Regions from separate parts of the Shewanella loihica PV-4 genome, predicted to be linked through region 2. Evidence: riboswitches for the same ligand, from Rfam matches in the RefSeq annotation. Region 2 holds a riboswitch; the other holds the start of a gene.

Region 1 (16,190 bases), 1.9 Mb from region 2:
AGCGCTCGCGGCCCTGGGATGTGGTCTCCCCCGAGATACCGGCGTTGATCACCTCGCGTCCGCTCATTGCTTGCAGCTGCGCAGGATAATCCATGCCGGGGCTGGCTCCCACGCCCTGAGTCAGGCTATCGCCAAAAGCGAGGATCCTGGCCCCCCCCGACAAAGGGGCAAGAGAGGGGCCGCCACTTGGCCAGAAGATGATGGCCAAGATCAAGATAACGGGCACAAGCAACCACTTTAATTTCATCCCACAGAATCCCAAATGATCTATGCCCTATGATGAACAGCGGGCAATAAAAAAGCCAGTCAGATCTGACTGGCTTTTAAGGCTAAAGCCGCGTTAGAAGCGGTAGCTGGCAGTCAGGCGCAGCGCCCGGCCCGTACCAGGATAATAACCGCTACCCCAGGTGCTGAAATACCCAGAGCTGACATACTCCTTGTCCAGCAGGTTATCGACCCGCAGGCTGGCCAGCCAGGCATCGCGGGAATAGTTGATGGCGATATTTGCAAGGGTATAGGCATCGAGCTTATCGCCCTGGTTGGCATTGTCACCCTCCATGTAACGCTCACCGGTGTAGACCGCCTCGGCGAAGAGCTGCAGATGTTCATAAACATCGTAACTGACATAGCCACGACCTGTGTTCTTGGCCACCCAGGAGAGCGCCTTACCCTCGTTAGCCCCTTCGGTAAACTCGGCGTCTATGTAGTTATATTCAAGCCCAAGCAGTAGATCCTGAGTCGCCTGCCAATCCCAGTCTGCGCTCACCCCATAACGGCGCGAGGCATCGGCGTTCACGTTGGCGCCGGGAAAACTACCACCGGCAGGTGTCTCGGCGCTTGGATCGAAGACGATCTCATCTTCGAGATCCAGTCGATAGGCGCTCAGGCGCAGGGTATTGCGCTCGAGCAGCAGATCCCAGCCCGCCTCGTAGGAGCGACCCGTCTGCGGCTTAAGTCCCTGAATGCTCTCTGGCGTATAAGCCTGCTCATCCACCTTGGCGAAACGGAAGTTATCGTCGGCGCGCAGGTAGAATCTATGTTGCTGGCTCGGGCGATAGTTAAGGCCAAGCTCGAATGCATGGGCATCCTGATCCAGATCGATCCCATTAGGGTAGGCACTGGCGTCCACCAGTTCATCCGTCACCTCGGCGTAACGACCGCCCACCACATAGCTGAAGCTCTCGGTGAGGGGCACGGTCGCCTGCAGATAGGCGCTGGCCAACTTCTGCACATTGCTGCGATTGCTAAATGTCGCCTCGCCGCGGCTGAGATCCAGACCGGTCACCAGCTTAAGCTCGCCGATATCCGTCTTGATGTTAGCCACAGCCTTGGGCTTAAACTCCAGCAGGGAGCGGGTATCGCGGCGGCTTGTGTTCCAGGTGCTTAGCCCGGTTGTCAGAGTGTCGCTGTAGTTAAGGTCGGCGCCCAGTGCCCAGGCCTCATTCAGCTGTCGCTGATAGCCGGTGCGGGCCGCCGTGGTCATCTCATGCAGGTAGGCATCGATAAAGAGATCGCCTTGCTTCAGATCACCCATCTGTCTTGGGTTTTGCTTGAGCTGATCGTCATTCAGCGCAGCAGCCAGTTCGCGGTGGTTGTCATAGTGACTCGCCTCGGCCAAGAACTGCTGCACTTCATCGTCATACTGCAGGCGTCCCAGCACTGAGCTGGTCTTGCTGGCATTGTGATCGCGATAGTTATCGCTCTTGAGGTGGTTGGCCGCGCCATAGAGGCGCCAGTTGTCGTTGATGGCGACCGAGCCCTCGGCCTTGGCCTCAAAGGTGTCGAAGCTGCCGCCGGAGAGCTGCAGGCTGCCGCCGTTATCTTTCGGCGCCTTGGTGATAATGTTGATCACCCCGCCAACCGCCTGGTCACCATAGAGCACACCGGCGCTGCCTGAGAGGATCTCGATTCGCTCCACCTGATTGAGCCCGATGGCGCTAATGCTCGGCGCGGCGATATCGATGTTGTTGAGACGACGACCGTCGATCAGGATCAAGGTGTTGTTGACCGCCTGACTGGCACTGAAACCGCGCATGGCAAACACGGCACCCGAGTTTGAATCTGACACCTGAATGCCGCTCTGTCCGCGCAGCAGCTCGGTGAGGTTGGTGGCACCGCTGAGTTCGATGGCGGCGGCGTCGATCACATTGACGTTAGCCGCGATATTGATAGGGGTGTTTTCGGTGCGGCCGATAACCGTGATAGTTTCATCCACAGGCCCTGGGGTGCCCGAACTTTCCGCTAAGGCAGGAAAGCTTCCGGCCAGACAGGCGCCAAGCAGTAGCGCAATTTTACTAGGTTGTGTACCCATTTTCCTTTAACTCCTAAAAGGGAAACAGGGCAAGGCGTCACGACTGGGCGCAGTCCATCAAACCGCCAGGGTCGCATTTCGAGATCTGCCCGCCGAAATCTCAAAATCACCTTAAGGGCCGGTCTCCGGACTGAGGCTAAGTCTAAACAAAGGGTTTAAACGACGAGCGTAGATTTTTTTAACGCCATGATGTTAAAGGCATGGCGCACCCAGCTCTCACCTATCACCGTTGCGGGGGCAGTGCCAGATTCTCACTGGCTTCCCGATTATCCCTTGCGCCATTTTGGCTAGGGCACCACATAAGGTTGACTAAATTAGGTCACGCTCTGTCTCATGGCAAGCCGCGACTTATGTGCGGCGTTGAGGAGAGGCTCTCTCCCGGCTACTGTGACAGAACGCGGGCATTATAGACGTCTACACGTATAAATGTCTAATACTCCCATGATGGCCCGAATCGGCATCTTCACCCAAGGGCTGCATTACTCCCTAGAAACAACAAAGGAGGCCTAAGCCTCCTTCATCGCAGATAGGGGAAAGTTACGCCTCGGCCAAAGCCTTAGGGTTTTCACCATACTCGTTGCCTTCAACGCTGTCTTGTACATAGAAGACGATCAGCACGATAGCCCCGATAAGCGGGATTAAACCTATCAGCTGCCACCAGCCCGAACGGCCGGTGTCGTGTAGGCGTCTGGCCGAGATAGCGAGAGTTGGGATAAGCAGTGCCAGCGAAAAGATACCGCTCAGCATATACAGACCTGTTACCACATCTATAGTTGCCGCCACGGCATAGAAGATGATGTAGAACAGGGTAAACATCCAAAACTCTTTGCGACGTGCACGACCGGTGAAATCAGCAAACTTCTTCAACGCACCAATAAAATATTCCATATAGTTCCCTTTGTTTACGTAAATTGACTGAAAAACTCCAATAAAGAGGGGGCCATTCCTAAGCCCCCTATTGGATAAGTGTCATAATATATCAATAGTTTAAAAAATATAAATTGAATTTTAATGACAATCTTTTTTCACTCACAGGCGCGACTTCACCACCTTGCCGCCTTTCATCACGAAGCCCACATCCAGCAGGGCCGAGATATCCTCCAGCGGGTTGCCCTGGGTCGCGATAATATCGGCCTGCTTGCCGACACTCAGGGTGCCCAGGCTATCTGACATATCCACTAGCTCTGCGCCGTTGATGGTGGCCGAGATCAGCACATCTTTATTGCTCATGCCCGCCTGATTCATCAACACCGCCTCTCGCGCATTGGTGCCGTGGGCCGAGACGCCGCTGTCGGTACCATAGGCAATCTTGACCCCGGCCTTATAGGCGCGGGTAAAGTTAGCCGTCATATCGGCGCCCACTCGCACCGCCTTCTGCTTGATGGCCGGCGACATGAAGTCAGACTCCTTGGCCATATGCACCACGGTATCGCCCGCCAACAGGGTGGGCACTAGGAAGGCGCCATTCTTCTTGAGTAGCTTGATGCTCTCCTTATCGGCGTAGCTGCCGTGCTCTATGCTATCGACCCCGGCGCGCAGGGCGGCGTTGATCCCCTCTGTCGCATGGGCATGGCTGGCCACCTTACGCCCCAGGGCATGGGCCGTCGCTACAATTTCTTTGATCTCATCGTCGTTCATCTGCTGGCCCGTGCCCGTGTCGGTATCCGACAAGACGCCGCCGGTAGAGGTGATCTTGATAACATCGGCACCAAACTTGATGGCGCGGCGAGTGGCACGGCGACAGTCATAGGGGCCGTCGCAGATGGTCTTAGTGGTGAACTTATCCAGCAGATCTGGGCTCATGCCATCCACATCGCCATGACCGCCGGTCACCGACACCCCGCCCGAGGCGATGATCCGCGGCCCGTCTATCCACCCCTTTGCAATGGCATCGCGCAGGGCATACATCTGCTCCGGCTTGGCGCCGAGATCCCTAACCGTGGTAAAGCCCGCCATCAGGGTCTTATTGGCGAAATAGGCGCTCTGCATCGCCACATCGGCGTCTGACATCCTAAGGCGCTGGCTATCATTCTTGGGCCCTAGCTCACCTTGTAGATGCACATGCATATCCATCAGACCCGGCATCACAAAGCCCTGCTTGAGATCCACATACTTGGCGCCGGGCGCGACGGTCTCGACGCTCAGATAACCGGGGGCAACCTGGCTAATCTTACCGTCGGTGATCACTAGGGTCTGTTCGCTGAGCGGCTTGGCGGCCGGGTCGGCCAGCAGGGTGCCGGCATGGATCACTGTCACATCATTGGCAAACAGGGATGGCGACAAGAGAGCAGCCGTCAGTGCGGCGAGGGGGAGCAGAGTATTATTTTTCATTATGGCCCGTTAATCATGTCTGAAGGAGTGAGAACTCACCGCGCCTTGCCGAGAAAGCTCCCGGTAAGGACAAGGGCGAGCGCCTAAAACTTCACTAACATGACAACAAATTGGCCTAAAAACAACCACAAAAGCGGCCATTGTTAGCTCTGGCTAAAGCAGCGTCGCAAGCAAGGGCCAAGCAGGCGTTATCGCAGGCCCGACATATCGGCGATGCGCTCGACGGGCGGTGCTATCTTAAGGGAAGTAAGAGATAACAAGGCCTCGCCCCGCGCCGATTGATGCAGCAGAAACAGATCTTCCTTGCCGGCAATAACCGTATAGTGACCTATCTCGCCGACCGGCTTATCTATGCCCTGCTCGCCTCTGTGGGTCTGCGGCATCTTATCGCAGGTCAACATGGCGCTATAGCTCGCCTTACCGCCGAGCTCGCTGGCGCCCAGTTTCTGGTATTGCATCTCACCTTCGCAGGTGTGGCGATACTGCTCGGCGAAACCGTCGAGAAAGGCCTCGGGGTCGATACGCTGCGCCATCCCCTTAAATCCCTGCACGCAGTAGAGCGACGACCAATGGGCCAGCAGCTCCTGGGCGGGCACAAACTCGGCCGAGAACATATCGCCGCGCTGCTCGCTGTAGGCAAGGCGCCAGTTGGCGGGGAAATGCAGGCCAAGATTCTGCTTGAAGATAGTCAATTGACTGGGCTGAACATGGGCCTGTGATGACATCTGTGCCAGCTCGGTGGCGGTCGCGTCCAAGGGCTGTGCGAACAGGGGCAGTGCAAACAGGCCAAGCGTCAACCCTTTGGCCAACGCCGGAGTGAATACCTGTAGTGAAAAATCCATTTTATCTACCTCATCCTCAATGCTGCGACACCCAGATAGCAAACAAAAATAACCAACAAACCGATAATAATCTGCGGCCATTTGCAGTGTGAATCACTAAACACCAGTGATTTCCAGCAGATATTACTACAAAGTTACCCAGAGGGAGCGGATGATTTACAAAAATTAAGACTGAAAAATTTCTTGACGCTTTGGATTACAGATGTAATCTTAATTAAAAATTACAAACGTAATCGTAAAAGACGGTCCTATCATGAAAGAGATTAGCAACGCCGAACTGTCGGTACTCAACATCCTATGGCAAGACTCGCCCCTCGGCGCCAGCGAGGTGGTAGAGGCGCTGACCAGCAGCAAGGACATGCACGAAAAAACCGTGAAGACACTGCTCAACCGCCTGGTGAAGAAACAGGCCCTGGGCTTTGAGAAGCAAGGTAGAGCCTATCGCTACTTCCCGCTGATCGATCAGAGCGAGTATCAACTCAAGGAGAGCCAGTCTTTCGTGGAGCGGGTATTCGCCGGTAAGGTCGCTCCCCTGGTGGCAGGCTTTGCCAAGCAGAAACAGCTCAGCCCAGAGGATATCGCCGAACTTAAGGCACTCATCGATAACTGGGAAGAGGAGCAGTCCTGATGATCTCGCTAATCGTTAATCTGATGCTGCCGCTAACCCTGCTGTGCGCGGTTATCCTGTTGCTGCACAGGCCCCTGCTGGCGCGTCTTGGTGCCCACAACACCTACATGCTCTGGGCCTCGGTGCCCTTGCTGTTGGCGGGCACACTACTGGGTCTGCTGGTTCCCGCCAGGCTTGCCAGCCCCTCGCTTGAGCAGCTACAGCACTATCGCGTGCTGGCCGGTGAGCTGTTATCCCAGGGCGATAACCCGACACTAAACCTAATATTGGCCAGCATCTGGCTGCTGGGCAGCCTGACACTGCTCGGCGCCCTGCTCTATCAGGCGACTCAGCTTAAACGCCTGAGCAATCGAGCCGAAGCGCTCGAGCTGCCGCAAGCATTGAGCCAGGGTCCGCTATCTCTGACAGGGCGCGAGACCTCTCTGGTGATCAAGTGCCACCCAGAGATAGATTCCCCCATGCTGGCGGGACTGTTTAAGCCAGTGATCTTGGTGCCGACGGGTTTTACACAGCTCGCCCCATCACAGCAGGCAGCGGTACTCAGCCATGAGCTTAAGCATCTTACCCGCCACGACATAGCAGCCAACCTCTTTGGCTACCTGCTGGCAACGCTGTTTTGGTTCAACCCTGTGTGCTGGCTGGCCTATCGTCGTTTTCGTGACGATCAGGAGCTAGCCTGCGATGCAGAGGTGATCACCCACATGGATAAACAACAAAGAATTGCCTATAGCCAAACGCTATTGGCCTACTCCCAGCAGGCCCACCTGGGCATGCTACACACTCACTATGGAAACAAGACCATCCTCAAGGAGCGGATCATGCAAATGAAGAAAACACACACCAAGCGGCCCCTCGCCATTTTAGGTCTGGCACTCACACTGGGCCTGTCGGGCGCCTTAATCAACCAGAGCGCCATCGCGGGCGACAAGCATAATGATGAACACCACGACAAGGCCAAGGCCCCAAGCCCTGTGATGCGCATCGAGCCAGCCTATCCGGCCGAGGCGGCGAAACAAAGTGTCGAGGGCTATGTGCAGCTAGCCTTTGATATCGACAAGCAGGGCAAAGTCAGTAATGTGTCTGTTATCGAATCATCCCCTGCCGGTGTGTTTGACGTCGAAGCCGTTAAGGCGCTGAGTCAGTGGCGCTATGAAGCCTCGCCCGAGGGCGTCAGCCAGGCTAAGGTACAGCTGGATTTTATGATGTCGGCGCCTAAGGCTGAGATCGAAAGAGTTCGGGTCACCGCCGGCTAAGGCCAGGCGAAAAATCCGAAAAGTGAAAAGGGGCCGCGTAGCTCTTTTTCTGTTACCAAACCGTTCAGGCCATCTCCCGCCTAACTAAACATTTCCTAAACTTGTCAATCAACAAGGCTCCCGCAAACTGGCTCATCCGGATCTATTGGTTTCTTCCATACCAGCAACTGGCCGTCTTCCTTAAATTGACCCTCTTGATTGGATAGGGTAAAACAATCACTTATATAACAATTATATGAATTCCCTTAGCCCCAAAGGTCATCGATGAGTTCAACCACCAATGCCCGCACCCTCAAAGTCCCTCTCGTCAATGTGTATGCCAAAGGTGGCTACAGTGCCCAGTTAAGAATTGGCGCCGAGAAGCACCCGCTGAACCTGATCTTAGATACCGGCAGCAGCACACTGGTGGTATCTGGCAGCGACTATGTCGAGGAGCGCGACACTGCCCTCACTCCCACCAGCTTCGCCCAGGAGGTGCTCTACGGTATAGGCGGCTGGGACGGCCCAGTGGTCTACACCCGGGTGGGGATTCGTGAGGATGCGATAGATTTCGATCTCCATGACGACCATGTTCCCCACGCCCATCATCCCATAGTGCTTGAGCAGTGTCCTGTGGCCGTGGTCTCATCTCTTGCCCAGGAGACCAGCTTTGCCGATGCCGACGGCATATTAGGTCTAGCCTACGACGCCCTTAACAAGGTCTATGATCTCAAGAACTATTTTCATCACTATGGCATAGCCCCAGCGCTCACCTTCCCCTGGCCCTTCGATGAGGAGATCCACCTGTGCAGCCAGCACTATCGCCCCATACTCACTGAAGCGAATCATGACTTCTCCATGGGTCAGGGCGCGCTCGCCGCGCAAGACTCCCAGTGGCATCAGGCGACCGAGACGAGCTTCAACAGCGAAGATCTACGCCAATTTAAGCGCTTTCTGCGCACCCAGCCGACAGATGATCTGCCGCCCTATTTCAGCAATTTAACCAGCCACGGCCTGACTCCTAACAAGTTTGCCTTCTTCGCCCGCCGCTCCAGCATACATGTGGCCAGCCAAGAGGTGCTCGCTCTCAACAGCGCCAACGAGTTCGCCTTCCTCGGCCAGGATCCCCTCAACCAGGGCTGGTTGATCTTAGGTGGCGGCGAGGAGCATACCGAGCTGTACCAGGGCGAATTTAAGACCATAGCGGTGATCGAAAACCGGTATTACAACGTCAACCTGGTGGGACTAAAAATAGGCGATGGCGAGATGATCCCCAGCCTGCTGACGCAATCTGTAGAGGAAGCAGAGGAGCAAGCATTAGCGGAACACGAGTCAGCAGGGCAAGCGCCAGAAACAGGCGAGGCCCAGTCAGATAACGCACCATCAGACACTAGTGCGCTCTGCCCAGACGGCCAGCACCTGCACACCCACGGGGTACATATCTGCGACACTCTGAGGGGGCAGAGCAATGCCATCATAGACACGGGCGCCTCGGCAATCGTACTCACCCGTCACCTGTTTGGCGCGCTGACTCAGGCCCTGGAATCGATAGATCCCAAGTTCACCCAGCAGATAGCCCCCTTTAGCGATATCGCCTTTCAGCAGATAGGTATCGACATGGCAGAGCTACAGCTAGAGCGCTGGCCGGATCTCACCTTCTATTTTGTCGGCCCGCGAAACGAGCATAACGCGGCGCCGAGCTGCGACGATCCCGACTGTCCACCGGGATGCGAGCCTATCGCCATCCGCGTCACGCCCCAGCATTACTGGCAGATCAACACGCCGACTCAGGGCAAGGCCTGCTTCAAGCTGTTGTCGCAGCTGCCCAACTGGCCGAATCAATCCATTTTGGGTCTGCCGCTAATGAGCGCCTACTATGTGGTGTTCGACCGCTCGGTGGACGACAAGGGAGTGATCCGCTTCGCCGAGCAGAGACCGCTGCAGACGTCCGAGGTGCAGCATGCCAGATAATGAGCCCTTCTCATCAAAGCAACTCCCCTCAAGGGAGCAGCCTTCCTCCGCGCTGCCCTCGCGGCTTACCCACTACCTAGCAGACCATGGTTTTGCCAGCAAGCGCCTGACCATGCGCCCGATAGATGAGACAGACCAGGCGCTGTATCGCCGCCTCTATTGCGACGAGAAAGTGATGCGCCATATCGGCGCGCCGCTCACCCAGGCCGAGGCCGACAGGGCGTTTCAAACGGCCTTGAGCCAGATGAACCGGGCACTCTCTGGCGCTGCATCTAGTTGCCAATATATGAACTGGGCGATAGTCGAGCAGCAAAGCCAGCACGCTATCGGCATACAGGGGCTCACCTGGCAGGGCGAGGATCGCACCCAGGCCGAGATAGGCATAATGCTGATGCCCCAAGCCAACGGTAAACTCTACCCGGAGGAAGCCATGGGGGCACTGATGGAGTATGCCTATCTTAAGCTAGGCGTGATGCGCATCCTGGCAAACTTTGCTGCCAAGAACCTCGCCACCGAACGCTTCGTCAAGAAACTGGGATTTGTGTTCGACGCAGATGCATTGCCTGCGGCCACCACAGAGGCAAAAGAGGCTCGCCAGATGAAATCCTGCTTCGCCGATTCACACCACTATAAAAGGTCGAAATAAGTATTCAATTCAAGGCAATTAGCGGTTTTAAAACAGAGAAATTGCTGTTAGCTTTAACCCTTAATTAACATGCATAACATCAGGACCCAAATTCATGGCGGGAAGCCTGGCTTGTGTCGGCATAGGGATGACCTTAGGCGCCCATATCTGCCCGCTGGCACGCAGCTATATTGAACAAGCCGACGTCGTTTTCTCGGGCGTTTCAAACGGCATAGTCGAACTCTGGCTACAGGAGATGCACCCAGACGTACGCTCGCTACAGGTCTACTACGGCGAGGGTAAGTCACGCCATATCACCTACCGTGAGATGGTCGACGCCATACTGGCAGAGGTCAGACAAGGCAAAAAAGTCGTCGGCGCCTTCTACGGTCACCCCGGCGTATTCGCCCAGGCGCCCCATAGATCCATAGAGGCGGCGCGCGCCGAAGGGTTCGAGGCCGTCATGGTGCCCGGCATCTCCGCCGAAGATTGCCTCATCGCCGACCTCGGCATAGACCCAGGCCAATTTGGCTGCCAGCAGTTTGAAGCCAGCCAGTTTATGTTTTACCAGCGGCGCTTCGACCCCTCCTGTTACCTGATCCTCTGGCAGATAGGCCTGGCAGGTGATAAGAGCATGGCCAGATTCGCCACCGGCAAGGCCCATCGTCAGGTGCTGATAGAATTGCTGGCAGAGACTTACCCCTTAGATCATCAGGTGATCCTCTACGAGGCCGCCGTGCTCCCCATAGATAAGGTGCGCAAACACACTTTGCCGCTGCGGGACCTGGCCGATGCCGAGATCTTCATGCATACCACCCTGGTGATCCCGCCCAGCGAAAAGATGCGGCCAAACCCTACAATCTTGGAGAAGCTGGCTAAACTTGAAACGGCATACCAAGTCGATGACACCCTAATACCCGAAAACTAATCAACAACAAACTAACTACCAACAACAATTAAGGAAGAGCAATGTCGAACGTTATTCAATTACTGGAACGCATGGGTCAGGATGCGGCGCTACAAAACCAAGACGCTAAAGCACAAGAAATTTTAGCTGCCGATGTCGCGGCTGAAATTAAAAACTCGCTACTGGTCAACGACACAGAAGCGCTGCACGAACAGCTGGATATCTGTCCTGACGTCGTCGCCTTCCTACTGCCGGCAGAAGATGAGCAGAAAGAAGATGAAAATAATGAAAACGAAGAACAGGAACAGGCCAGCGCAGTTAACCAATAATCTTATTCAGACTATTTAGATGAAAGTCAGATATTTATTATTATTGTTAATATTCTTCTTCAGCCAGTCTATGGCTGAAGAAGTCGATATTGACGCAACCTTAACTCAGGCCGATCAACTTAAGAGCAGCAATCCAAAAGCCTTCTCTGAGCTGCTAAATACCCTAGAAAAGGAACCACTCAATCCACAACAGAGATATTTTTTAGACTACCTGCGCGGATATGAGCTGACCTACCAAGGCAAGCAAGCGCAGAGCATCGACGTGTTCAACAAGATCCTTAACTCGAACGCCAACGAAACACTAAAATTCCGGGCTAATCAAACCTTAATCAACATCTATGCAATCTCCCAGGATTGGTCCAAAGGCCTGACGCATCTCTCCAAAAACTTTCAATTTATCGAGCAGATAAAGGACCCCGAAACGGTTCAGAGCGGACTGGCCATCGCCGCCATTTTTTACAACCAGATTGAGCAGTATGAGTTAGGTCTAAGCTACGCCGAAAAATTAAGAAGTAGCAAGCCATCTAAAAGAAACACCTGTCTAGCCAATGGCTTAGCCATAGAGGCGCAGCTTGGCCTCAATCAACTCGAGGTCGACTCGCCCAGTTTACAGGCTGCGGTCGCCAGCTGTGACGAAGAGGTGATAATGGAGAGCTTTATCCACTCCTTTATCGCCACTAAATACCTGCGAGACGGAAATACGGCAGAGGTCTATGGCCAACTCAAGCCATCGCTGGAAACCATAGAGAAAACCCGTTACCCAAGGCTTATCGCCGAGGTCTACGCTACCCTGGCCAGCGCCTATCTGCAGGATCACAAGATAGGTGAGGCTCGCTTATTGGCAGAAAAAATTGTCAACCTGGCAAAAGGCTTAGGCAATACTCAGGCGGTCGTTACCGCCTACAAGGTGCTCTATCAGATCGCCGAGCTGAGCGGCAATTACAAGGCGGCGCTGGATTATCACGTCAAGTACGCCCAGGCCGACAAGGCATATCTGGACGATATCAAGACCAAGCATCTGGCCTTCCAGCTCGCCGAGCATCAGGCGGCGGAGCAGAAGAGTCGTATCGCACTGCTGGACAGACAGAACAACCTGCTGCTGACCGAGCAGCAACTGGCGAAGACCCAAGCGGAAAACAACCGACTGTTTATCTCGCTGCTAATCGCCATCATCACCCTGCTGGGCTTCTGGGCCTATAAGTCATGGACGATTCAGAAGCGCCTCAAGCAGCTGGCGGAATACGATGCCCTGACCCATGTGTTTAACCGCGGTCACTTCACCCAGGTAGCCCAGAGCGCGCTCACCTACTGCGAGAGCAGCGAGGTAGACCTCAGCTATATCCTGTTCGATCTGGATAACTTCAAGCAGATCAACGATAAATATGGTCACGCCATTGGCGACTGGGTACTGAAGAAAGTTGCCAAGGCCTGTCAGGCACAGGGACGCAAGAACGATATATTCGCCCGCATCGGCGGCGAGGAGTTCTGCATCGCCCTGCCCGGCTGCGATCTACAGACGGCGGTTAAGCTGGCCGAGGCCTGCCGTAAGGCGATTGCCGGGATTGACTGCGGCGCCACCGGCCATGAGTTTGAGGTTACCGCCAGCTTTGGGATCACAGATACTCAGATGTCGGGCTATAAGTTGGAGCGGCTGATCAACGACGCCGACAGCGCCATGTACCAGTCGAAGGAAACCGGGCGGGATCGCATCTGTATCTTCGACCCAGAGGCCAAGCGCACTATCCCTCAGGCGTCCCATTCTCTGCTCTCCCTCTAACGAGGGAGGCTAGCATCAAGCGTTCGGGCCAGCCTTGGCATTAGGCTGGCCACGACTATCTGCTCAAATATTAATTGTGCTGCTGCGCAACAGATTGACATGAAAGCCTTTTGCCAAACCGCAGCGCCTTTTATAATCAGGCAGTCGGAAACTCAAGCATACGTAAAAAGGGAATGACTCTCGTGCTAAAGAAACTGCTCGCCATGACCAGCTCGACCCAGATGCTCGTCGCCATGTTTGTCGGTTTTGCCGTGGGGCTCTTTTTCGGTGAATCCGTCGGCTGGATGAGCAGCATAGGCACCAGCGTGATCCTCTTGATGCAGATGACGGTATTGCCCTATATTCTGGTCTCCTTGGTGGGGGGCATAGGTAAACTCAAGCGCGCCACCGCCAGCCTGATCTTCAGCCGCGCCGGCGTCATCATGCTACTACTCTGGGCTGTTGGCCTACTACTGGTCGCCCTGATGCCACTCTCCTTCCCCTTTGTCGAGACCGCTTCCTTCTTCAGCACCAGCTCCATCGAGCCCGCCACGGCCATCGACTATTTCAAGCTCTATATTCCCTCTAACCCCTTCCAGTCGATGGCCGAGGGTTATGTACCCGCCATGGTGATCTTCGCCATCGCCATGGGGCTGGCACTGATTGGCATGGAGGGCGACAACAAGCAGCTGATCATTAACTTCATGCACACCTGCAGCGAGATATTCTCCAAGATCACCCAGGCGCTGGTGAAGGTACTGCCTATAGGGATCTTCGCCATGTCGGCCTCGGCCGCTGGCACCATGGGAGTGGATGAGTTTGCCAGCATGCAAGTCTATCTCATCAGCTACTTCGTCCTCTGCCTGCTGCTCACCTTCTGGGTACTGCCCTGGATAGTCGCCTCCCTGACGCCGGTCACCTTCGCCCAGGCGCTAAGGATCAGCAAGTCCAGCCTGGTTACCGCCTTTGCCACCGGCAACATCTTCATCGTCATCCCGGTGATCGTCGAGGAGTGTAAGCAGATCATGCGCGAGCATCAGAGCCTGAGCGACGATGCCGAAACCCTGGTGGAGATCTTGGTGCCCATCGCCTTCACCTTCCCCAACATAGGCAAGCTGACGGTGATCCTCTTCGTGCTCTTCGCCGGTTGGTTTAACGGCACGCCGATAGAGCTCAGCGCCTTGCCGTCGCTCTCCATCAGCGGCGTCTTGTCGCTGTTTGGCAGCGTCTATGTGGCGATCCCCTTCATGCTGGACCTGGTGCATCTGCCCCAAGATCTATTCCAGCTGTTTGTGATGTCAGGCTTTATCACGGGCAAGTTTAACTCCATCACCGCCGTGATGAACCTGTTTGCCCTGACACTGTTGACGGTGGCGCTATTTGAGAAGCGTCTAAGACTCAGGCCGCCGCAACTGCTCAAGATGGCCATAGGCGTGGGGGCCAGCGTGGTGCTCACCCTCATCGTCTGCCGGGTGGGCATGGGGCTGTTTATTCATAGCCCAGAGGTGACCAGCGGCGTTATCGCCAACATGCAGGTGGCCGACAAGGTGCCGACCAAGGTGAGCAAGCAATATCCGGTATTGGGTCAGAGCGCCAGTCGCCCTATCGCCGATGTCAACGCCATCCGCGCCCGCGGCCTGCTGAGGGTCGGTTATATCCCCAGTAATGTGCCCTTTAGCTACTACAACAACGCCGGGCAACTGGTGGGCTTCGACAGCGCCATGGCCAATCGTCTGGCGGACGATCTTGGGGTAAAAGTCGAGTTTATCCCCTTCGAGAAGGATAAGCTGGCCGCCTCCCTCGACGCGGGCTTCTTCGATATCGCCATGTCGGGTCTGGCGATGGATATCGAGCAGATGGACAAGCTGAACTATGTGGAGCCCGTGCTGCTGCTTAACCTTGCCATCGCTACCAAAGACCATAAGGTCAACAGCTTCAAGCGCAACCAGTCAATCAAGGCGATGCAAGATACCACCATCGCCTACGTGGAGCACAGCGACATCATAGAAGATGCCAAGGCCTTCTACCCCAACCTCAAGTTCGTCAAGATTAAGGGCTACAAGGACTTCTTCCGTCAGAAGGGCGACAAGTATGACGCCTTGGTGATCAGCGCCGAGGCGGGCTCTGCCTGGACCCTATTCTTCCCCGGCTATGGCATAGCGCCGCTGGAGTACAAGGCGAAGTACCCTATCGCCTATGCGGTCGCCCAGGACAACCAGTCGCTGCTCAACTATGTCAACAACTGGCAGAAGCTGCGCAAGGTGGATGGCCACCAAGAGCGGCTCTACAACTACTGGATGCTAGGCCAAGGCGCCAGCGAGCCTAAACCCAGGTGGTCCATCATACGCGACGTTCTGCACTGGGTAGATTAAGGCTATCCCTCGCGCCCCAAGGCATCACCCAAGGGGCCGAAATAGGCCAGTAGCTGGCGATAAATGCCCTCTCTGTGGTCTAGGCTAGGGTATCCTCCCGCCTTAGCCAGCGGCGAGTCCAGGGTCTCGTTGACCAGGTAGGGATTGCGGATCTCGGGATGCACCTCGATACAGGCCTCGAAGGCCCTGGCCATCATCTCTGTGGGTTTGGAAAAGTATTGCCTCCCCTGCTGCCTGTCGAGCGCCACGGCGCGGCGTACATACTCGTGGCTGTCCTGGCCATCTCCGCTCAGCAAGACGCAGGCAAACAGCTGCATCAGGCGATCGTTAAGGGGATGAACAACTGGCGTGTGTTCGGCCAGCCAGCAGTGGCTAGCGAAGGCGATGCCCGTAGATGGGATCTCGAAGGCCTTGGTAGCGATATAGTGGTCAAAGGCGTGCCAGAACTCGTGTGCCAGGGCGCCGGCACCGGCATTTTTTGCCAGGGCTAATTCCCTCTGAGCTGGCATATAGTGGGCCTGCACGCCCATCTGCCCACCTGTCCCAAAGGCCAGGTTCAGCGTCTGTCTCAGCCCCATGGCCTTGGGCGGCAACTGCAACATGAAGGCGAGATCGGCAAAGGCGTCGAAGATTAGGTTGGCCGCCTTATGCTTCTCTTCCTCCTCCACCCAGCTGCCCAGGCGAATATGATTGAGGCCAAACACCTCCTTGATGTCGTGAAAGCTCACCTGCTCGCCGCAGCGATAGTCTGGTCCCTCACGTCGATACTGGTTTCGTTTTAGCACTCGCCTGCCCATAAAATTGCCCGCAGCCATCATACCCTATTTTCTCTCTATGCATGACCTCGGCAATAAAGGAGGTGTGGCACACTTTCAAGTGCTGGTCA
Region 2 (16,190 bases):
TTTGGATATTAATTTAACATCGTGGGACTCCATCCCATTGTTATGAGGTGAGTCGGTCTAGTGACCGAAGAAAGTCGTGGGATTCCATCCCACACCCGGGCAAGGAGGACTGCTCGTCCTCGCCAAATACTTCCTTGTAAAAAAGCCAGTTCGGCATCCGTGCCTCTCGCTCAAAACGGTCATTGACATGACCTTCGCCCTTGCATCCACCCTGACGCCCCGGCGAAGTTGTACTCCTTCGTGTCTTTTTGAAAATCCCTATCGCCTCATATTCGCCATCCATGGCTCATCTGAGGCTATCTCGGCATCCATGCCTCAATCACGTGATTTTCTGCAAGCCACTCCGGCAACTTCCAACGGGGTCTTTTAAACCACAACCGGCATCTGTTATAAGTCGCCTTAGATGTGATTTAACTGTCTGTAATGTAAGGGGTTTGAAGGTTTTTGGCTGTGTGCGAATGAGGTTGGATGCTACAATAAGTCCCCATCGAAGTTGCCGAAATACGCAGATGAAAATGCCGTGTGGCCATCATGGATGATGGGCAAGGCTCGGGGGGACAGGAGTCCCATCCGAGTCGTTAGGCGATTTTCATTGGAGTATGAGGAAAAACAACTTCGTCAGGGGCGGCAGGGGAGATGCAAGAGGGGGATTGCTGTTGATCCCCTTCTTGCCCTGGTGTGGAACGGAGTTCCACGATTTACCTCGGCCGCAAGGCCGTATCCGCCAAGCGGTGTGAAATGGAATCCCACGATTTACCTCGGCCGTAAGGCCGTATCCGCTAAGCGGTGTGAAATGGAATCCCACGACTTACCTCGGCCGTAAGGCCGTATCTGCTAAGTGATGTGAAATGGAATCCCACGACTTACCTCGGCCGTAAGGCCGTATCCGCCAAGCGGTGTGAAATGGAACCTCACGACTTACCTTGGCCGTAAGGCCGTATAGGCAAATTAGGTGAAGCCTGGAAGGCTTCGAGTTCTAGCCAAGCAAAGCTTGGCTCATAAAAGCGTAAAAAGGTTTACGCAGGAACCCTCTCCGTTAAACATCATAATCGAGTACCGGTGCCAACCAGCGCTCTGTCTCCTCGACACTCATTCCTTTGCGCTTGGCGTAGTCCTCTACCTGATCCCGGCCGATATTGGTCACGCCGAAGTAGCGCGACTGCGGGTGGGCGAAGTACCAGCCGGAGACAGCGGCGGTGGGGAACATGGCGTAGCTCTCGGTGATCTTGAGATCTATGGTCTCGTCGGGCTTTAGTAGCTCCCACAGCAGGCCTTTCTCTGTGTGATCCGGGCAGGCGGGGTAACCGGGGGCCGGACGTATGCCCTTGTATTTCTCGCGGATCAGCGCCTCGTTATCCAGGTTCTCATCGGCGGCGTAGCCCCAGAACTCCTTACGCACCCGCTCGTGCATCCGTTCGGCGAAGGCCTCGACCAGACGGTCGGCTAGACACTTGAGCATGATGGCGCTGTAGTCGTCATGGTTGGCCTCGAAGCGGGCCACATGTTCGTCGATGCCGTGTCCTGCAGTGACGGCGAAGCCACCCATGTAATCGGCGACGCCAGAGTCTTTCGGCGCGACGAAGTCGGCGAGACAGAAGTTGTCGTTGCCCACACGTTCTATCTGCATCCGCAGATGGTGAGTGGTCATCTCAACCTTGCTACGGCTCTCGTCTGTGTAGATCTCGATATCATCATAATTGACCGTGTTGGCCGGGAAGAGGCCGATGACCGCCTTGGCCGTGAGCCACTTCTCATCGATTATGGTCTTGAGCATCGCCTTGGCATCTTGATAGAGCTTGCGCGCCTCTTCGCCTACCACCTCGTCATCGAGGATCTTGGGGAAGTGGCCGTGTAGCTCCCAGCTGCGGAAAAATGGCGTCCAGTCGATGCGATCGACCAGGTCTTCCAGCGGATAGTCGTCAAACACCTGTCTGCCCAGTTGATTCGGAACGAAAGGCGTATGGGCGTTCCAGTCTTGCTGGCAGCGATTTTCCCGTGCGGCCTCCAGGGAGACGATCTGCTTGCGCTTGGCCTGTGAGTTGCGTTTGTCGCGCATCACCCGATATTCCTCGTAGGCGGCATCTATGGTCGCCTGACGGGTCTCCTTGTTGATCAGCTTGGCCACCATGGGCACGGCGCGCGAGGCGTCGGCGATATAGATGGCGCCTTCGGGGGCGTGGGGTGCGATTTTCACTGCCGTGTGGATCTTGGAGCAGGTGGCGCCGCCTATGATGGAGGGAATATTCAGCCCCGCCTTGTGGAAGGCTTTGACGTTGTGCACCATTTCATCCAAGCTCGGGGTGATAAGCCCCGACATGCCTATGATATCTACCTTTTCCGCCTTGGCGACCTCTATGATCTTCTCGACCGGCACCATGACGCCGAGGTCCACCACCTCGTAGCCGTTACAGGCCAGCACCACGCCGACGATGTTCTTGCCTATGTCGTGCACGTCGCCCTTTACCGTCACCATGAGGATCTTGCCGTTGGACTCGCCCTCGACTTTTTCCGCTTCAATGTAGGGATTGAGGTAGGCTACGGCCTTCTTCATCACCCGCGCAGATTTCACCACCTGGGGCAGGAACATCTTGCCCGAACCAAACAGGTCGCCGACCACGTTCATGCCATCCATCAGCGGGCCTTCGATCACATCCAGAGGACGGCTGGCCAGCTGGCGCGCCTCTTCTGTGTCCTGGTCGATAAACTCTGTGATCCCCTTTACCAGGGCGTGCTCCAGCCGCTTGTTGACCGGCCAGCTGCGCCACTCGAGATCTTCCTTCTTGGCGCCCGCGGCACCGTCGCCACGGTACTGCTCGGCGATCTCCAGTAGCTGTTCTGTGTTGTTCGACCCTTGCACCGGGCAGGGCAGGTTCTGCACCACGGCCTCTACCCTGGCCTTAAGATCAGGATCGATATCGTCATAGATCGCCAGCTGCCCGGCGTTGACTATGCCCATGTCCATTCCCGCCTGAATGGCGTGATAGAGGAACACGGCGTGGATCGCCTCGCGCACCGGGTTGTTGCCGCGGAAGGAGAAGGAGACGTTAGACACGCCGCCGGAGATCATGGCATGGGGCAGGGTACGCTTGATCTCGCGCGTCGCCTCGATGAAGTCCACCGCATAGTTATCGTGCTCGTCGATGCCGGTGGCGATGGCGAATATGTTGGGGTCGAAGATGATATCTTCAGGCGGGAAGCCCACCTTATCCACCAATACCCGGTAGGCGCGGGTACAGATCTCTATCTTGCGCGCCATGGTATCGGCCTGGCCAACTTCGTCGAAGGCCATGATGATGGCCGCCGCGCCGTAGCGTTTCACTAGGGTGGCCTGCTCGATAAACTTGGCCTCACCCTCCTTGAGGGAGATGGAGTTGACCACGCCCTTGCCCTGAATGCACTTGAGTCCGGCCTCGATCACCTCCCACTTGGAGGAGTCGATCATGATGGGTACCCGGCTGATGTCGGGCTCGGAGGCGATAAGGTTGAGGAACTTCTGCATCACCTCGACACCGTCCAGCATCCCCTCGTCCATGTTGATGTCGATGATCTGGGCGCCGTTTTCCACCTGATCCCTGGCGACCGACAGGGCCTCTTCATATTCGCCTGTCTTGATCAGGCGCAGAAACTTGGCCGAGCCAGTCACATTGGTGCGCTCGCCCACGTTCACAAACAGGGAATCGGCATCTATGGTCAGCGGCTCCAGGCCTGAGAGGCGACAGGCCACGGGCAGATCCGGCAGCTCGCGGGCGCCGTGCTTGATGACGGCGGCGCGGATTGCCTTGATATGGTCTGGGGTGGTGCCGCAGCAGCCGCCTATGATGTTGAGCAGGCCTTCCTCGGCCCAGGGGCCGATCACCTCGGCCATCTGCTCCGGGGTCTCGTCATAGCCGCCAAATTCGTTGGGCAGGCCGGCGTTGGGGTGCGCCGACACATAACACTCGGCGATTTTCGACAGCTCCTCGACATAGGGGCGTAGCTCCTGTGGCCCAAGGGCGCAATTGAGGCCGATGGAGAGCGGCTTCACGTGGCGCAGCGAATTATAGAAGGCTTCTGTAGTTTGGCCCGTCAGGGTGCGGCCCGAGGCATCGGTAATGGTGCCCGAGATCATCACCGGCAGACGCTGGCCCAGCTGGTCGAACAGGGTTTCGATGGCAAACAGCGCCGCCTTGGCGTTGAGGGTATCGAAAATGGTCTCGACCATGATGATGTCGGCGCCGCCCTCGATAAGGGCCTGGGTCGACTCGATATAGGCCTCTACCAGATCGTCGAAATGGATATTACGATAGCCAGGGTCGTTCACATCCGGGCTGATGGAGCAGGTGCGGTTGGTGGGTCCGAGAACCCCGGCCACATAGCATTGACGACCGCTTTCGGCGGCAACCTCATCACAGGCGGTGCGGGCGAGTCGGGCGCCTTCAAGGTTGATCTCCCGTGACAGCTCCTGCATCTCATAGTCGGCCATGGCCACCTGGGTGGCGTTGAAGGTGTTGGTCTCTATGATGTCGGCGCCCGCCAGCAGGTAATCTCTGTGGATCTGCTTGATAAGCTCGGGTTGGGTCAGCACCAACAGGTCGTTGTTACCCTTGAGATCGCAGGGCCACTGCTTGAAGCGCTCGCCGCGAAAGTCGGCCTCCTCCAGCTTGTGGTTCTGAATCATGGTGCCCATGGCGCCGTCGAGGATCAAAATTTCCTTATTGAGCCGCGCGCGGATCGCGTCGTTAATCTGCCTTACGTTTCGAACAGGGGATTGGGTCGCCATAACTTTCACCTACTTCAACTGACCTATTGCCTAAACTGCCGCGTCTATCGATTTGACGTGCTATTTTTATTTTGGATGTATAAACGTATAGACGTCTATACTAATCGACTTATAATACCCAGGGCAAGTCAAATGAGTATAAGCTTAAATCTGGTTTGGCTTCGAGGAAGAATGCTGGTTTAGCCGCGTTCCCATGGCAAAAGGCTCTCCCCTTGATAGTGGGTGAATCTGAAAGTTTTTCAAGGTCTTATTTATCTTTCATTGCCACGGGATACTTCCAGAGAGTATCCTGCTAACCATCTAGATTTTAAAGGTTTAATGCTGCAGTTATGACGCAAACGACACTCTATTTGATGCGGCACGGCGAATGTGAAGGCGGCAACTTGCTGCGCGGACATAGCGATCAACCTCTCACCGAGATAGGCTTCGCCCAGATGCAGCTGGCCTATGCCAAGCTGCCCCAGGCGGTGGACAGGGTGATCAGCTCGCCGCTCAAGCGTTGCCGTGTATTTGCCGAGCACCTCACCGCTAAGAATCAGGTGAAGGTGGCCCTGGATGCCGGGCTCAAGGAGATCTACTTCGGCCGTTGGGATGGCCAGCCTATCCCTGAGCTGCATGCCGATCACGGTGAGGAGCTGAGTGCCTATTGGCGGGACCCTTGGGCCAATTCGCTGCCCGAGGGGGAGCCCATGGCTGAGTTCGAGCAACGTGTCGACGAGGTGGTCGAGCAGTTGGTGCATCAGCATTGCGGCGAGGCCTTGTTACTGCTCACTCACGGCGGCGTGATACGTCACCTGATGGCCAAGGCCCTGGGGGTAGAGCGCGCCGTAGGCTTCTATACCCGGCTGAGCCTGGACTACGGCAGCGTGGTCAAGATAAGCCATTACCGCGACAAGGCGGGAGAGGGCTACTGGCGTCTGCATTGGCACGACGCCGAGTGAGTCTGGCCTTGTGTCGGCGGCAAAATTTAGCATAATAACCGGGCGCAGGGACCGCCTGCGCCGGGAGTATGGTGTCGAGATCGCCAAGGCGATAACTCGGACTTAATAGGGAATTGGGGAAGGCCTCGCGCCGCTAGCCCAAACTGTGCCCGCAACTGTGAGTGTGTTGCCTAGTCGAACCCGACCTGGTCGCCACGAGTCAGGATACCTGCCTACTCTCCAACTACTATCTCAAGCGGGTGACTTGAGGGAGCCAATAGATGAAGAATACCTCGGGGCCGAGTCTGGCCCAAGGGCGAGGGCGCCTCGGCGCTGCTTCCCGGAGGGCGCGACCTTGAGCGCCCCCAATCAGCCATCACAAACAGAATCACTCCTGTCTCTCGGCGCCAGTGAAGGATCGAACCTAAGTGCAGGCGATGGCGCCTGCGCGCGCCCGGCGCTGTCGGTGCGGGATCTCAGCTGGCGCTGCGGTGAGCGCGCCATCCTCTCTGGGGTCAAGCTGGATCTGCCAGAGGGTAAGATGCTGGGGATCATAGGCCCCAACGGCGCCGGCAAGTCCAGCCTGCTGCGCTGCCTCTATCGTTTCCTCACCCCTAGCAGCGGCGAGATCCAACTGTTTGGTCAGCCAATCGCCAGCCTGAGCGCCAGGGCCTTTGCCCGCGAGGTGGCCGTGGTGCTGCAAGACACGCCTCAGCATTTCGACATGACCACGGCCCAGCTGGTGGCATTGGGGCTCACGCCACACAAGGCCGCCTTCTCCATGACCACTAAGGCTGACCGCCTGGCGGTGAGTCAGGCCCTGGAAACCGTGGGGCTCAAGGAGCGCGCCGGACAGACCTACGCCTCCCTGTCCGGGGGCGAGAAGCAGCGGGCGCTGATTGCCCGCGCCATAGCGCAGCAGCCTAAGCTATTGATCCTCGATGAACCCACTAATCACCTGGATATCCGCTATCAGATCCAGATCCTTGAGCTGCTCAAGGCCCTGGGGGTGACCGTGGTGATCTCGATTCATGACCTGAATCTGGCCAGCGCCCTGTGCGATCAGCTTTTGCTGCTGGATCAGGGCAAGGCGGTGGCTCAAGGCTCGCCCAAACAGGTGCTGAGTGAGGCGCAGATCGCCAGGGTATTCTGCGTCTGCTGTCAGGTATCGCCCCATCCACAGCACGGTAATCCGCAGATTAACTATTTCTATGGCTATCACCTTCACAATGCTGACCAGAGTGCCCAGCATGGCAGTAGCAGTGGCAGTGCCAATGGCCTGGCTGACCAGCCATTTGAGGCGAAGGAGGCTAACCATGACGAGCGCTAGCCTGAGTCTGGGAAGAGGCTATAGTTCGCTGCAACACCTGGCCTTCGTCTGCCTGGGACTGCTAACCCTGGCGACTCCTGTGCTGGCGGTGAGCTTCGGCGCGGCGCAGATAGGCGTCGCCGAGGTGCTTGAGGTGCTGCTGGCCAAGCTGAGCGGCGCCGATCCCGGCGGCGTGACCGCAAGAATATTGATTGAGCTGCGCCTGCCGCGCATCCTGCTGGCCTTCATCGCCGGATTCGGCCTGGCTCTGGCGGGCGCCGTGTTACAGACGGTGACTCGCAATCCCCTGGCCGACCCTTATCTGTTTGGCATCTCCTCGGGTGCCAGTCTGGGGGCGGTTGTGGTGATCACCCTGCTGGGCGGTGTCGGCGGCGCTTTGGCCAGTGTCGGCCTGCCGCTCGGTGCCTTTATCGGCGCCAGCCTGGCGGTGCTCATGGTGCTGGCCCTGTGCGGACGGGATCTCAACACTCAGATAGAGCGCATGTTGCTCTCCGGGGTGGCGATCTCCTTCCTGTTTGGCGCGCTGGCCAGCTTGATGCTCTATTTCTCCGGGCCGCAATCGGCCGCCTCTGTGCTGTTCTGGAGCCTGGGCAGCTTTGCCAAGGCGAGCTGGCAGATGCTCTGGCTGCCCTGGCTGCTGGTGTTGGCGGCGAGCGCCATCTTGCTGCTGCTTAAGCGGCAGATCCTCGCCATTCAGGCGGGGGATGAGACCGCCCACACCCTGGGCATTCGGGTGCAGCGCCTGCGTCTCGTCAGCCTGCTGCTCTGCTCGCTGATCACCGCCGTCCTGGTGGCCAACTGTGGCGGCATCGGCTTCGTCGGCCTGATGGTGCCCCACATGGTGCGGCTATTGCTGCCGGGGCGTTTCGCCCTGTTGCTGACGGCCCTGGTGGGCGGCCTGTTTATGATCTGGGTGGATGTGCTGGCGCGCTGCCTGCTCAGCTATCAGGAGCTGCCGGTGGGGATCATCACGGCTGTGATAGGCAGCCTCTTCTTCCTGTTTATCCTGGGCGGCAAGCGTAGCAACTAGCCCAAGTCCCCTATGTATTGAAGGAAAGGTGTATGGAAGGAAAAGCGTATTGAACTATGCCAGCAAAGAAGGTGTGGATTGCAATGAATCGAGAACGAGGGCGAGCGATATGAGGTTCCAGTATGTTTGAAGTCACTGTGGTAAGTAGCGAGTTCGATGCCAAGATCCAGCAGAAGATAGACACTAAGACCAAGCCACTGGGCGCCCTCGGCGCGCTCGAGACCCTGGCGATGACTATCGCCAGGGTGCTGGGTCCAGACAAGCCGCAGATAACCAAACCAACCCTCTTGGTGTTTGCCGGCGATCACGGCATCGCCGCCTCCGGCGTCTCCATCGCGCCCAGCGAGGTGACTACCCAGATGGTGATGAATTTCCTCAAGGGCGGCGCGGCCATCAATCTGTTCTGTGCCCAGGGGGGGATCACCATGGAGGTGATCGACTGCGGCATCGCCCAGGAGATCCATGATCAGCCTAAGCTTATCAATCACAGGCTGGGGGCCGGCACAGGTGCGATTCATCGCGAGCCCGCCATGACCCTGGGGGCGGTCAAGCAGGGCTTCGCCATGGCCAGGGAGCGGGTCGCGCTGCATCACGGCCGCGGTTGTAACCTAATAGCCTTCGGTGAGATGGGCATAGGTAACACCAGCTCGGCGGCGGCCATCATGGCGGCGCTGATGGGGCGCGAGGCGGCCGAGTGTGTCGGTCGAGGAACTGGCATAGATGCCGCCACCCTGGCACGCAAACAGCTGCTGGTGGAGCAGGCGCTGTTTTTGCACCGTGAGCAACTGGGAGATCCATATGGCGTATTGGCCTGCCTGGGTGGCTTCGAGATAGTGCAGATGACCGGCGCCATATTGGCGGCGGCCGAGCTGAAGATGCTGGTGCTGATCGACGGCTTCATCGCCACGGCGGCGGCCCTGGCAGCGGTGACTATCGCGCCTCACGCCCGGGACTATATGATCTTCGCCCACGAGTCCGGCGAGCGCGGCCACAAGCTGATGCTGGAGCATCTCAATGCCCAGCCGCTCTTGTCCCTCGGACTACGTCTCGGTGAGGGAACCGGGGCGGCGCTGGCTGTGCCCCTGGTGCAGGCGGCGGCCACGTTTTACAACGAGATGGCCTCCCTCGAAGAGATGGGCATTTCGATTTAGCGGCATTAACAATCTAAGGAACCAAAAGGGAAAGCGCGAAGATGTTTGCCAGAGAGTTAAACCTGTTTTTTATCGCCATGGGCTTCTTTACCCGGATCCCCATGCCGACCTGGGTGAAGGTCGACAATGAGCGGCTCAATCAGGCCAGCCGTTACTTCGCCCTGGTCGGCGTGCTTGTCGGTGGCCTCTGCGCCCTGGTCTATAGCCTGGCGACTCAGGTATTGCCTATCAGCGTCGCCATCTTACTCGCCATGGTGGCCGGGCTGCTGCTCACCGGCGGCTTCCACGAGGATGGCCTGGCGGATACCGCCGACGGATTCGGTGGCGGCTGGCAGGTGCAGGATAAGCTCACCATAATGAAAGACTCGCGTGTCGGCACCTACGGCGTGCTGGCCCTGGTGATGAGCCTGCTGTTTAAGTTTGTGCTGCTCAGTGAAATTGCCCTGTTCGATGGCGATCTTGTGATGGCAGCCTTGGTGGTGGGCCACTGCCTGAGCCGTATGGTGGCGGCCTCCTTAATCTTCACCGAGACCTATGTACGCGATGACGACAGCAGCAAGAGCAAGCCCCTGGCCCAGTCGCAGACCACAAATGAGCTGGGCATTTTGCTGCTGACGGGCATCCTCACCCTCTGGCTCAGCGGTATCGCCTCGGCGCTCTCCCTCTGTCTGGTGTTGCTGGCGGCGCGCCAACTGCTGGTACGCAGTTATCGCCGTCAGATTGGCGGCTATACAGGCGATGTGTTGGGGGCCACCCAGCAAGTGATCGAGCTGCTCTGTTACCTGTTTATCCTGGTGATCAGCCTATGATGCACCTGGTTCTAGGCGGCGCTCGCAGTGGCAAGTCTCGCCATGGCCTTTCCCTGGTGGCCGATTATGTGGCAAGGGGTTATGAGTGCCTGTTTGTGGCCACCGCCCAGGGGCTGGATGAGGAGATGCGCGCGCGCATCGCCCGCCACCAGGATGAGCGCCGTGAGGATGGTTTGTCCTGGCAGACCCTGGAGTGTCCGCTACACTTGAGTGCTTGTATCGAAACTCACGCCAGGGAGAAACGGGTGATCTTAGTCGATTGCCTCACCCTCTGGCTCACCAATCAGTTACTCGAGGGCGATGACTGGCCGCTCGCCAGGGCGGCGCTGCTGCGCGCCCTGGAAACTGCGCCCGGGGCTGTCGTGCTGATCAGCAATGAGGTGGGCTGCGGCGTGGTACCGGCCGACCCCTTGAGTCGCCGCTTCGTCGACGAGGCGGGTTGGCTGCATCAGGCGATAGCTCAGCGAGCCCAGCAGGTGGTCTTGGTCACCGCCGGTCTGCCGCTGATCCTCAAGGATGAGACGAGCCAGGGCGCCAAGGAATAGGAAGAGAAGTCAATGACACCAGATAACTTAAGTAATCAGTGCAATCCGAGCAAACAGGGCGAGCAGGGCAATAGCAATCAAGAGGCGAGTGGCAATATCTTGATGGTGCAGGGCACCACTTCGGATGCGGGTAAGAGCACCCTGGTGGCGGGCCTGTGCCGCTACTTCGCCCGTGAGGGGCGCAGGGTGGCGCCCTTCAAGCCGCAAAACATGGCACTCAATAGCGCGGTGACCCTTGACGGCGGTGAGATAGGCCGCGCCCAGGCGCTGCAGGCCGAGGCCTGTTACCTTGCGCCCCACACAGACTTCAACCCCATACTGCTTAAACCCAACTCGGACACCAGCTCCCAGGTGATAGTCCAGGGCAAGGCCCTGTCCCACATGGAGGCCCAGACCTATTTTGGCAAAGACAGCCAGGGGTATCGCACCAAGGCGATGGCGGCGGTGCTGGACTCGCTGTCACGCCTGGAGCAGCAGTATGAGCTGATCTTGGTGGAAGGGGCGGGCAGCCCGGCGGAGATCAACCTGCGCGAGGGGGATATCGCCAACATGGGCTTCGCCGAGGCGGTGGACTGCCCGGTGATCCTGATCGCCGACATCGACAAGGGCGGGGTGTTCGCCCATATCGTCGGCACCCTGGCGCTGCTGTCTGCATCCGAGCAGGCCAGAGTCAAGGGCGTGGTGATCAATCGTTTTCGCGGTGACATCTCCCTGCTTAAGCCTGGCCTGGATTGGCTCGAGGCCAGTATAGACAAGCCAGTGCTGGGCGTCTTGCCCTATCTTAACGATCTGCATCTGGAGGCCGAGGACGCCCTGGATGCCCGCCAGGTGAGCAGTGGCAACACCCGCTTTCGGGTCTTGGTGCTGGTCTTTCCCCGCATCAGCAATCACACAGATTTCGACCCCCTCAGGCTGCATCCGGATATCGACTTTCGCTATCAGCAGGTAAACGAGGCCTACGACGGTCAGGCAATTGATGCCGATCTCATCATACTGCCCGGCAGCAAGAGTGTGCGGCAGGACCTGGCCACCATGGTCGAACAGGGCTGGGATCGCGCCCTTAAGCGCCACCTGAGATATGGCGGCAAGGTGATCGGCATCTGTGGTGGTTATCAGATGTTGGGGCTGGCCATCGAAGATCCCCAAGGGGTCGAGGGCGAGGCCGGCGACAGCGATGGCCTGGGGCTACTGCCCATAGTCACAGAGCTGACCCCTAACAAGCGTCTGGCTCAGGTTAAAGGCACGATAAAACTGGTGGGTGAGAGCGCCAGCATCGCAGGTTATGAGATCCACTGTGGTCGCTCCACGCTGTTATCTAAGGCGACCAAGCCCCTCACCCTGACGAGTGACGAGGGTAATCAGTTTAACGAGGGCTGCCTGTCTCATGATGGTCAGATCCTGGGCAGCTATCTGCATGGTCTGTTCGACAGCCCTGAGGCCTGTGCGCTGCTCCTTGGCTGGGCCGGGCTCAGCAGCGCGGCCGCCGTCGATCCCGATGCGATCAAACAGGCACAGTTAGACCGCCTGGCCGATACCCTGGCCGAGCATCTGGACATGGCGAGGCTGAGCGCCATCCTCGTCGAGACGCCACTAAGGCGACCAAACAAGAATAATTAGCTAAAGGAGAAAAGATGAGCGCGGATAAGCAGGCGGAAAATCAGGCGGAAAATCATAAGGCCGAGCGTCATAAGGCGCGTCAGCAGAAGGTGAAGGAGGCGGTGGACGCCAAGATCGCCAAGGCTCAGACCGAGAAGGGCGTGCTGCTGGTGATGACGGGTAACGGCAAGGGCAAGACCACGGCGGGTTTCGGTAACATCACCCGCGCCGTCGGTCATGGCAAGAAGGCCGCCGTGGTGCAATTTATCAAGGGCAACTGGCCCTGCGGCGAGCGCGCCGTGCTGGAGAAGGTCGGAGTCGAGTTTCATGTGATGGCCACCGGCTTTACCTGGGAGACCCAGGACAGAGAGAAGGATACCCTGGCGGCGCTGAGTGCCTGGGAGGCGGCCGAGACCCTGCTGAGCGACGACACCATAGACATAGTGCTGCTGGACGAACTCACCTACATGGTGAGCTATCACTATCTTGATCTGGACAGGGTGCTGACGGCGATCAAGAACCGTCCGCCCATGCAGCATGTGATTGTCACGGGGCGTGCCTGTCATAGGGCGATTTTGGAGCTGGCGGATACCGTGAGTGAGGTGCAGCCCATAAAGCATGCATTTGAGAGTGGCGTTAAAGCCCAGCTCGGCTTCGACTACTGAAAATTGCTATTGCAGTGCTCAATTGCGGCGTTGCGTCCTCATTCACGGCTCGCCTACCGGTAGGTATGTCTTCGCCGTTCATTGCGGGGCGCCTTGCACTAGAGCACTTCATGACGCAATTTAGATTTCTTCCTGTTTGCTCCTGTGGCGGTATTGTCTGCGCTGACTCACCCAATCACATACTCATGTATGCTCATGGGCTGAGCCAGCTGGACGGCTTAGCCACAGAAGCAAACAGATTGAAATGAGCGAGTGGATTTTCTTCGAGCTCACCACGGTGGCGATCTCTGTGAAAAATTGATTGGGATGGCGGGTTGAAATGTTTGATTGCGAACAAGTTATTGTTCTGTCAGCTTAATATGGAAAGGGAAAAGGAATAGATGAAGATGAGGGTTAAGCTGTGGCTGTTGTTGGCCTTGCTGCTGTGTGTGCCTGGGCTTAAGGCGGCGCCTGCAAAACGGATCATCGCCCTGTCGCCCCATGGGGTGGAGATGCTGTTTAGTATAGGGGCGGGGGACAGTGTAGTCGCGACCACAGATCATGCCGATTTTCCCGATGCGGCCAAGGCGATCCCGCGGATCGGCGGCTACTACGGCATACAGATAGAGAAAGTTATCGAGCTCGACCCGGATCTGATTGTCATCTGGGGCGGCGGCAACAAGCGCGAGGATATCGAGCGCCTGACCCAGCTGGGTTATCCCATCTATAACAGCGACCCTAAGACGTTGGAGGCGGTGGCTGACGATCTGCTGGCGCTGGGCAAGCTGACCGGCAAGGAGCGCGAAGCGGAGCGGGTGGCCGAGCAGTACCTTATCGGCCTCAAGGCGCTCAGTAAGGAAAATCGGGCCAAGGCGGCGGTGCGGGTCTTCTATCAGCTCTGGTCAGTGCCTCTGATGACGGTGGCCGAGGGCAGCTGGATAGAGCAGATTATCCAGGTCTGCCACGGCGAGAATGTGTTTAGCGACGCGGGGAACGAGTATCCCCAGGTGAGCCTGGAGGCCGTGCTGCTCAAGCAACCTCAGGTGATATTGCAGAGTCAGGATGAGGGCAATGTGCGCGGCATTGACTGGTCTGCCTGGCAGGAGATCCCGGCGGTGAAGCAGCGCCACATCTATCAACTGGATGCCGACCTATTGCATCGAGCGACACCAAGGGCCATCTTAGGGATTGAATCTTTGTGCAAGGCCCTGGACAAGGCGAGATAAACACAAATTAAAATTAAAACTAAAGCTAAAACAATGCGCTAAACAATAAGGAGATAAATGATGACTATGCTACTGGCCTGCCTACTCTTTGCCATGTTGCTTCCCTACCTGGCCAAGGTGCCCGTGGCCATGGCGATGGCCAAGCAGGGGGGCTATGACAACGCCTATCCCAGAAGCCAGCAGGCTCAGCTGACCGGCTTCGGCGCCCGCGCCTTGGCAGCACATCAGAACGCCTTCGAGTCCCTGCTGATCTTCGCCGTGGCGGCGCTGACCGTGATCGCACGGGACAAGGTCGACGACACAGTTGGTCTGTTAGCCCTTGTGCATGTGCTGGCAAGATGTGCCTATCATCTCCTCTACCTGCTGGATAAGAGCACCCTGCGTTCGCTTTCCTGGTTCGTGGCCATTATCGCCGCCTTCGCCATCTTCGCCCGGGCGTTTTAACTCCTTCCTTAATGCCCACTCAGTGGGTTCGCCATGAGCGCAGCCCTGTACTTTTAGAGAGAGGGGCTGCCGCTTACTAGCTCGCTAATCTTCCAAGTGTTTTAACGCTCTACCCGGCTTTCTCCTATGTCCGTACTTTCTCATCTGTCCGGCTTTCCTCATATGCGGACACTCGGGGAAAATGACCGGACACTTTTGCGGGTGTCCGCGGACACTTTCATGAAATACTTAGCGGACATCTTCATCTAAATTATTGAAAATTAGTGAATATAAAAGTTGGCACGGCAATTGTAATCCTAATGGGCAGAAATCGACTCGGTCGAGTAACGGACACTGTTAGGGATAAACAATGATTAAAGATACCAGCGCACAAGATAAGCAAGTTGCCCCCAGCCTCGGACGCCGCATCAAATGGCCTGTCACTATCGGCGCAGGCGTTCTCCTGGTTTCTGGTCTGGTGTGGGCCAGCGTCAGTGGCAGCAGCGTGAGCGAGTCTATCGACCGTAGCGAGCTGCGTTTTGCCACTCTGGAACGCGGCACCTTAGTGCGTGATATCGCCTCTACCGGCAAGATAGTCGCCGCCAACGCCCCTATCCTCTACGCCCCAGAGAAGGGCACGGTAACCTTAATCGCCAACCCGGGTGACAAGGTGGAGCAGGGCCAGGTGGTTGCCACCATAGAGAGCCACAGCCTGACCAACAACCTCAAGCAGCAGCAGGCGCTGCTGGAAGGGATGCAGAGCAGCCTTGAGCGTGCCCGTCTCGATGCCCGTCGTGATCAGCTTAAGGCGATACAGACCCTGGATATGGCCAAGGTGGATCTCGAGGCGGCGGATCGCGAGAGTCGCCGTGGCGACCAGCTGATCGAGTCCAGCCTGATCTCTAAGATAGATTATGAGAAGAGCAAGGATGAGCTGCACAAGGCCAAGCTGCTCTACGCTCACGCCCAGCAGGAAGCCGAGCTGATGAAAGATACCCTCAGCTTCGAGCTGAAGAACAAGGCCTCAGAGGTGGATCGTCAGGCCCTGGTGGTCGCCGAGCTTGAACGTCAGGTGGCGGCGCTGAACATCACGGCCCCCGTCGGCGGCATCATAGGTAACTGGCTGACCGAGCAGAAGGCCCGTATCGGCCAGAGCCAGCCCATATTGACCGTTGTGGATCTCAGCGCCTTCGAGGCCGAGCTGGCGGTGCCAGAATCCTACGCCGACGAGCTGGGGATTGGCATGGATGTCGAGCTTAACTTCGGCGGCCAGCTGGTGATGGGCAAACTGTCGGCCATCTCTCCCGAGGTGCGCAACCGTGAGGTGACTACCCGAGTGCGCTTCGAGCAGCAAGCTGCCCTGCACCTGCGTCAGAACCAGCGTCTGTCGGCCCGCGTCTTACTGGAAAATCGTCCCGACGTGCTCATGGTCAAGCGTGGCCCCTTCGTCAACAGTGGCGGCGGCACCCTGGTCTATGCCGTCAAGAACGACCTGGCCGAGCGCACCGAGATCCAACTGGGTGCCCGCAGCATGAGCCACATAGAGGTGGTCTCGGGCGGTGAGGTCGGCGACCAGTGGATTATCTCCTCCACCGACGCCTTTAAGAACGCCGAACAAGTATTGATCCGCTAAGGAGCTAAGCGATGAAGACCCTGATGATAAAGCTACATCCAGAACGAGTGGTCGCAGGACTGGCGCTATTGCTCCTGCTGGTGGCGACTCAGGTCTATACCCAGGATGCCTCAGACTGGTTTCT

The links. A riboswitch is a leader RNA that binds a small molecule or an ion and turns the genes downstream of it on or off. The one in region 2 is predicted to bind cobalamin.
Region 1: another riboswitch for cobalamin. It lies ahead of SHEW_RS15480 (TonB-dependent receptor); the one in region 2 lies ahead of SHEW_RS03665 (ABC transporter ATP-binding protein).

Annotation. Positions count from the first base shown of each region.
Region 1 covers NC_009092.1:3,548,637-3,564,826, forward strand. The annotation lists gene SHEW_RS15475 (arylesterase) at 1-247, opposite strand, end outside; gene SHEW_RS15480 (TonB-dependent receptor) at 341-2,311, opposite strand; cobalamin riboswitch at 2,411-2,627, opposite strand; gene SHEW_RS15485 (DUF805 domain-containing protein) at 2,849-3,199, opposite strand; gene SHEW_RS15490 (metal-dependent hydrolase family protein) at 3,341-4,642, opposite strand; gene SHEW_RS15495 (hypothetical protein) at 4,831-5,484, opposite strand; gene SHEW_RS15500 (BlaI/MecI/CopY family transcriptional regulator) at 5,738-6,112, shown strand; gene SHEW_RS15505 (M56 family metallopeptidase) at 6,112-7,365, shown strand; gene SHEW_RS20160 (pepsin-like aspartyl protease) at 7,630-9,315, shown strand; gene SHEW_RS15515 (GNAT family N-acetyltransferase) at 9,305-9,961, shown strand; gene SHEW_RS15520 (SAM-dependent methyltransferase) at 10,056-10,868, shown strand; gene SHEW_RS15525 (hypothetical protein) at 10,910-11,176, shown strand; gene SHEW_RS15530 (GGDEF domain-containing protein) at 11,247-12,953, shown strand; gene SHEW_RS15535 (cation:dicarboxylate symporter family transporter) at 13,127-15,304, shown strand; gene SHEW_RS15540 (CLCA_X family protein) at 15,307-16,089, opposite strand.
Region 2 covers NC_009092.1:806,334-822,523, forward strand. The annotation lists gene metH (methionine synthase) at 1,037-4,759, opposite strand; gene SHEW_RS03660 (histidine phosphatase family protein) at 5,089-5,700, shown strand; cobalamin riboswitch at 5,752-5,930, shown strand; gene SHEW_RS03665 (ABC transporter ATP-binding protein) at 6,035-7,009, shown strand; gene SHEW_RS03670 (FecCD family ABC transporter permease) at 6,996-8,039, shown strand; gene cobT (nicotinate-nucleotide--dimethylbenzimidazole phosphoribosyltransferase) at 8,162-9,190, shown strand; gene SHEW_RS03680 (adenosylcobinamide-GDP ribazoletransferase) at 9,232-9,999, shown strand; gene cobU (bifunctional adenosylcobinamide kinase/adenosylcobinamide-phosphate guanylyltransferase) at 9,996-10,544, shown strand; gene SHEW_RS03690 (cobyric acid synthase) at 10,557-12,161, shown strand; gene cobO (cob(I)yrinic acid a,c-diamide adenosyltransferase) at 12,176-12,805, shown strand; gene SHEW_RS03700 (cobalamin-binding protein) at 13,186-14,010, shown strand; gene SHEW_RS03705 (MAPEG family protein) at 14,071-14,454, shown strand; gene SHEW_RS03710 (efflux RND transporter periplasmic adaptor subunit) at 14,804-16,066, shown strand; gene SHEW_RS03715 (hypothetical protein) at 16,078-16,190, shown strand, end outside.